Methylorubrum extorquens: one gene and its partner. The protein of the gene in region 1 binds, or shares a complex with, the protein of each later gene. Links are inferred from orthologs where the notes say so. Each region holds a gene or a part of one and is shown on either strand. Other genes may lie near its edges.

Evidence for each region.
Region 2: the proteins of dapF (region 1) and J2W78_RS17615 are in contact, whole or in part, in a solved structure (PDB 5YGU), measured with the Escherichia coli proteins. The link is inferred for Methylorubrum extorquens from one-to-one orthologs.

Annotation. Positions count from the first base shown.
Region 1 is NZ_JALJXF010000001.1:3,249,069-3,252,315, reverse strand. The notes cover bases 23-2,958. They hold dapF (diaminopimelate epimerase), read left to right. Parts: upstream 23-1,013; coding sequence 1,014-1,904; downstream 1,905-2,958. Other genes in these bases: mtaB (tRNA (N(6)-L-threonylcarbamoyladenosine(37)-C(2))-methylthiotransferase MtaB), read left to right, coding at 1,901-2,958; J2W78_RS15390 (GyrI-like domain-containing protein), read right to left, coding at 41-802. In the rest of the region: more of mtaB, read left to right, coding at 2,959-3,133; J2W78_RS15375 (RluA family pseudouridine synthase), read right to left, coding at 3,142-3,247. UniProt on the Escherichia coli protein: Involved in the succinylase branch of the L-lysine biosynthesis and in the biosynthesis of the pentapeptide incorporated in the peptidoglycan moiety. Catalyzes the stereoinversion of LL-2,6-diaminopimelate (L,L-DAP) to meso-diaminopimelate (meso-DAP).
Region 2 is NZ_JALJXF010000001.1:3,776,258-3,779,382, forward strand. What follows is about bases 13-2,826. They hold J2W78_RS17615 (RNA pyrophosphohydrolase), read left to right. Parts: upstream 13-1,032; coding sequence 1,033-1,620; downstream 1,621-2,826. Other genes in these bases: J2W78_RS17610 (methyl-accepting chemotaxis protein), read left to right, coding at 13-888; J2W78_RS17620 (DUF2939 domain-containing protein), read left to right, coding at 1,648-2,304; J2W78_RS17625 (potassium transporter Kup), read left to right, coding at 2,400-2,826. Outside these bases: more of J2W78_RS17610, read left to right, coding at 1-12; more of J2W78_RS17625, read left to right, coding at 2,827-3,125. UniProt on the Escherichia coli protein: Master regulator of 5'-end-dependent mRNA decay.

The DNA of each region.
Region 1 (3,247 bases):
ATCCCCGAAAGGATTCGGCGGTTCCCGGCCCGCGACAACCCTACTTCACCGGCTCCTTGGGCAGAGCGTAGATATTGATGTCGAGCTTGTCGTCCGCACCCTCGCCAAGGTCGGTGACGTATTCTTCCAGGAAGCGGTCCTGGACCGCGATCTCTTTGGCGTCGAGATAGGCGATCAGCGTCTCGTAGGTGCCGTCGATCTCCTCGTAACTGCCGCTATGCTTGAACCGCAGGGCCTTGCCGCTCGGGTTCGAGCCGAACTTGACGTCGCCGCCCTCCACGCCCTGCGCGGGTGCGGCCTCGATCGGGATCATCGCTTCGTACTGAAAGCCGTCGTCCTCGGTCTTGGTGAACAGGGCGATCGGCCGGCCCGCCGGCTTGAGATTCAGCCTCGTCAGCGCCTCGCCGATGGTCTTGTAGGCTTTGCGCAGGTTGGCTCGCGCCTCCTCCCACTTTGTCTCGCCCGCCAGGATCGCCACGGGCTTGGCCGGCAGCGTCACCTCATCGACGTCGTTTGGCTCGCCCGGAACCGTCACGAGGGTCGGCAGCGCCGAAGCCGGAGGCGTAACTGCCCGGGCCGCGCCGGCCTGGGCGGGGCGCGGGATCGGCACCTGCTGCGGCGCGGGCGCTGCCGGGTCGGGGCCGGATTTCGCCGTGTCCGGCACGGTCGTGGTCGGCAGGGGGTTCGTCTCGGCAGGGGAGGGCGCGTTGGTGGGGGGCGGCGCGTTCTGGGCGAGCGCCGCGGTCGTCAGCGAAGGGACGAGAGCGAGGAGGCCCGCGGCGAGGGTGGCGAGACGGGTCAAGGTGGGGACGCTCCGATTGGCCGGTTCGGACAGGGTAGGGCCGAAACACGCCGCGCGCGAGACCGTTGCGGCGCGACGTTGCGGCTCGTCGTTCACGACTCGCGGCCTGCCGGCTTTTGCCATATACGCCGCGCCATCCTCGCATTCCCCAAACTCACATTCCTCAAGACAAGGTCGTCAGAGGTCCAATGAGCCCTCTTGGAGCCCTCTCGTGAGCCCTCTTGCAAATCGCCGCTTTCTGAAGATGCACGGTGCCGGCAACGCCATCGTCGTACTCGACCTGCGCGGCACCGCGGTCCGGGTGACCCCGGCCGAGGCTCGCGCCATCGCCGCCGACGTGCATTCGCGCTTCGACCAGCTCATGGTCGTGCACGATCCGGTCACGCCCGGCACCGATGCCTTCATGCGCATCTACAACACCGACGGATCGGAATCCGGCGCTTGCGGCAACGGTACCCGCTGCGTCGGCTACGCGCTGCTCGACGATCCGGCCATGGCGCGCCCCGCCGAGAACGGCGCGCTGACGCTGGAGACCAAGGCCGGATTGGTCGCGGTCAAGCGCATCACCGACCGCTCCTTCACCGTCGATATGGGCCAGCCGCGCCTGCGCTGGGACGAGATCCCGCTCGCCGAGCCGTTTCTCGACACGCGCCGCATCGAGCTTCAGGTCGGGCCGATCGACGATCCGATCCTGCATTCGCCCGCGGCCGTGAGCATGGGCAACCCGCACGCGATCTTCTTCGTCGAACGCGATCCCGACAGCTACGATCTCGGCCGCATCGGCCCGCTTCTCGAAGCCCACCCGATCTTCCCGGAGCGGGCCAACATCTCCATTGCCGAGGTGACGGGCCGCGACACGATCAAGCTGCGGGTGTGGGAGCGCGGCGCGGGGCTGACGCTGGCCTGCGGAACGGCCGCCTGCGCCACGGTGGTGGCCGCCTCGCGCCTGCGCATGATCGGCCGCGCCGCCCGCGTGGCGTTACCCGGCGGGGAGCTCTCGATCGAGTGGCGCGCCGATGACCACGTGCTGATGACCGGCCCGGTCTATCTCGAAGGCGAGGGCACGTTCTCGCCCGGCCTGTTCGCCGGGATCGACGGGTGAGCGTCGAGACGCTCACCTTCGGCTGCCGTCTCAACACCGTTGAATCCGAGGTGCTGCGCGGCCATGCCGAGCCCGGTGCCGAAGGGCGCGACCTCGTCGTCGTCAACACCTGTGCGGTCACGGCGGAGGCGGGGCGGCAGGCACGCAAGGCGATCCGCCGGCTCTCCCGAGAGCGGCCCGGCGCCGAGATCGTCGTGACCGGCTGTGGCGCCGAGGTCGAGCGCGCGAGCTACGCCGCAATGCCGGAGGTGGCGCGCCTCGTCGGTAACGCAGCCAAACTCAGGCCGGAGAGCTGGCAGGGCGGTACCGCGCCGGCGCCTGAAGACATCATGGCGGTCCGCACGGCCGAGCCGACGCGCATCGACGCGATGACTGGGCACACCCGTGCCTTCGTGCCGGTGCAGAACGGCTGCGACCACCGCTGCACCTTTTGCGTCATCCCGTTCGGGCGCGGCAACTCACGTTCCGTGCCGGTCGCCGAGGCGGTGGCGCAGGTGCGCCGCATCGTCGAGCATGGCGGGCGCGAGGTGGTGCTGACCGGCGTCGATCTCACCGCCTACGGTCGCGACCTCGATGCCGACTTGAGCCTCGGCCGCCTCGTTCGCACGATCCTCGCCGAGGTGCCGGATCTGCCGCGTCTGCGCCTGTCATCGATCGATTCGGTCGAGGCCGATGCCGTCTTGATCGCCGCCTTCGCCGAGGAGCCGCGGCTGATGCCGCATGTCCATCTCTCGCTCCAGGCGGGCGACGACCTGATCCTCAGGCGGATGAAGCGGCGCCACTCGCGCGCCGACGCCATCCGCCTGTGCGAGACGCTGCGCGACCTACGGCCCGGCCTCGTGTTCGGCGCCGATCTGATCGCCGGGTTTCCGACCGAGACCGAGGCGCAATTCTCCCGCTCCCTCGATCTCGTGGCGGAATGCGGGCTGACGCATCTGCACGTCTTCCCCTACTCACCGCGCCCCGGCACGCCCGCCGCGCGGATGCCGGCGGTGCCGGGCGACGTGATCCGCGTACGCGCCGCACGCCTACGCGAAGCCGGCGCGGCGGCCCTTGCCCGCCACCTCGCTGGCGAGATCGGCGCCCGCCGCCGCGTTCTGACAGAGCGCGGCGATACCGGCCGGACGGAGGCGTTTTCGCTGGTGCGTTTCTCGGAGCCGGTACCGGCCGGAGAGCTTCGCGACGTCACCATCACAGGGCATGACGGGCAGGCCCTGCTCGCGGCTTGAGCAAAGATCTACGGGGCGGGTGCGATCATTCCACACGCCTCCAGCCCCGCCCCCATATGCACGGGGGGCGGCGCTTCCACCGCGATTGCCTCGCGCTTCGGATAGAGCGGAAGG
Region 2 (3,125 bases), 530 kb from region 1 along the record:
GAGGAGAGCGCCGCGGCCCGCGCCGGGGCGGAAGCGCAGCGCAAGGCGGCGATGCGCGAGATGGCGGAGCGGTTCGAGGGCGCGGTCGGCGGCGTCGTCAGCCTCGTCTCGTCCGCCGCAGCCCAATTGCAGGCCTCGGCGCATGGCATGACCGGCGCCGCGACCCGTACCGCCGGCCAATCGATCAGCGTGGCGGCAGCGGCGGAAGAGGCCGCGACCAACGTCAACACCGTGGCGGCGGCGGCCGAGGAGCTGGGCGCCTCGGTGCAGGAGATCGGTCGGCAGGTCAGCGGCTCCTCGACGCTCGCCCAGGCGGCGGTGGGAGAGGCCGCGCAAACGGCGGCCCATGTCCGGGCTCTCAGCGCGGCCGTCTCCAAGATCGGCGACGTCGTCACCATGATCACCACGATCGCGGGGCAGACCAACCTGCTTGCCCTCAACGCCACCATCGAGGCGGCGCGCGCGGGTGAGGCCGGCCGCGGCTTCGCGGTGGTCGCGGCGGAAGTGAAGGAACTCGCCAACCAGACCGCACGGGCGACGGAGGAGATCTCCGGCCAGATCGGCCGCATTCAAGAGACCACGGGCCACGCGGTCTCGGCCATCGGCAGCATCACCGGGCGCATCGAGGAGATCAGTTCGGTGGCGGCCTCGATCGCGGCAGCGGTGGAGCAGCAGGGCGCGGCGACACAGGAGATCGTGCGCAACGTCGCCCAGGCGGCCATGGGTGCGGGCGAGGTGACGAGCAACATCGCGGGCGTGGCGCAGGCCGCCGAGGAGGCGGGGGCGACCGCCGCCGAAGTGCTCGCCGCCTCCTCCGAGCTGTCGCACCAGTCCCAGCATCTCTCGGCGGAAGTCGGCCGCTTCCTCGCCAACGTGCGCGCCGCCTGAGTTCTACCTCGGGAACGGCAGGGAAAGACGTGGGCTCGGCCGAGGCCGCGCCCACGCTCGTTTTACGGCCTCAGATAGGGGTTAGGTCGGCGTTGCCCGCACCGGTTCGGCCTCCTATGGTCGCGCCGCCAGCACGAGCCCGCCATGACCCGCCCCGACGACGACCTCCTGCGCCTGCCCGAGGGCAGCGCGCTGCCCTACCGCCCCTGCGTGGGGGTAACCCTGTTCCACCGCGACGGCCGCGTCTTCATCGGGCGGCGCAAGCGCGAGGCGGGCCCCGAACATGTCGATGGCGATCTCGCGTGGCAGATGCCGCAGGGCGGGATCGACGAGGGGGAAGAGCCCCTCGCCGCGGCGCTCCGCGAACTCCACGAAGAGACCAACGTGCCGGCCGACGCCGTCACGCTGCTCGGCGAAACCCGCGACTGGCTCGCCTACGATCTGCCGCCCGCGGTGATGAAGCAGGCCTGGAAGGGCCGCTACCGCGGCCAGCGCCAGAAATGGTTCGCCTTCGGCCTCACCGGCGACGCGTCGGTGATCGACGTGGAGGCCCCCGGCGGCGGCCATCACAAGCCCGAATTCGAGGCGTGGCGCTGGGAGCGGCTGGAAACGCTGCCGGACCTCATCGTTCCCTTCAAGCGCCCCGTCTACGAGGGCGTCGTCGCGGCCTTTTCCGGGCTGACGGGCTGGCATGGCGCCGGGGACAATGGGGCCGGGGACAACCCGGCATGATCCATCCGCGCATCCGCGGCTGATCCGATGCGGTGGTGGCTCATTCCCCTTCTCGCGGTGGCGGCTTGGTTCGCCTACACGCTGACGCCGTTCTGGTCGCTCTACGGCTTCGCTGCCGCGGTGCAGGCGGGCGACGCGGCAGCCGTGGAGCAGCGGGTCAACTTCCGCACGCTGCGCCTGTCGCTCGCGCGCCAGATCAGCGCCGCCGTGAAGGCCGACAGCAACGCCCTCGATCCGCGCGAGCGGCAGCGCATCGCCGACGCGGCGGCGGCGGTCGCACTCCCGATCATGGAATCGGCGCTGACGCCGAAGGCCGTGATCGACCTCCTCGACGACGGCTGGCCGCAGGGCGCCGACCTCGCCGCGCCGGCCGGCCGGCACGAGCGGCGCGACGGCCTGCGCATCCCCGATCTCAAGCGGCTGCTGCGCTACTATCTCGCCGCCGACATGCGCGGCTTCCGCTCCGTGCTGGTCGCCGTGCCGCCGGACCGGCCACGCCACGAGCAGTTCCGCATCCGCCTACGCCTGCGCGATTGGGGCTGGCGCCTCGTCGATATCGAGCTGTCCGACGACCTGCGCCGCCGCATCGCCGAGAAGGCGGCGGCCGCCGCCGCTCGGCTGCGCGACGGCCGCCCCAACCCCGACAAGACCGGGCCGGATGCCTCCCCGTCTCGCGAGCCGTAATCGACCCGGCACACAATTACGAAAGACCCTGGCTTTTAATCCGCCGCCCCCATAGGTGAATCGCCACCAACGGCCCCGCCTTTCGGAGCGCAGTCTTGAGCGAGCCCGCTGCCCCCCTCTCCGGAGCGGACGGATCGGTATCCGGGCCGGGCCGCCGCCTTGGCGCCGGCCTGCTGATCGCCACCCTCGGCGTCGTCTACGGCGATATCGGCACGAGCCCGCTCTACGCGCTGAAGGAGGCGGTGCGCGCCGCAAGTCCGGGCGGAAATCCGAGCCCGGTCGCAGTGACCGGCGCCGTCTCGCTGATCCTGTGGGCGCTGATCCTCGTCGTCTCGCTGAAATACGCGATCCTGATCTTGCGCGCCGACAACCGCGGCGAGGGCGGCATCGTCGCCATGCTGGCGCTGCTCGGCGCCCGCCATGCGCAACCCGGCTCGCGGCAGGCACTGCTGCTCGTGGTCGGCCTCGTCGGCGCCGCCCTGCTCTACGGCGACGGCGCGATCACCCCGGCGATCTCGGTGCTCTCGGCGGTGGAGGGCCTGCGGGTCGATGCGCCCGCCCTCGACCGCTTCATCGTCCCGATCACGCTGGTCATCCTCGTCGGCCTGTTCCTCGTGCAGCGCCAGGGGGCGGCCTTCATCGGCCGGATCTTCGGGCCGGTGATGCTGGTCTGGTTCCTTGTGCTGGCCGCCCTCGGCATCGGCGGCATCGTGCAGGCGCCGCAGATCCTGGCGGCGGTCAATCCGCTGCGCGCGGTCGAGTTCACGGCGCATGCCGGCCTGCATGTCGGCTTCACGATGCTGGGCGCGGCCTTCCTCGCC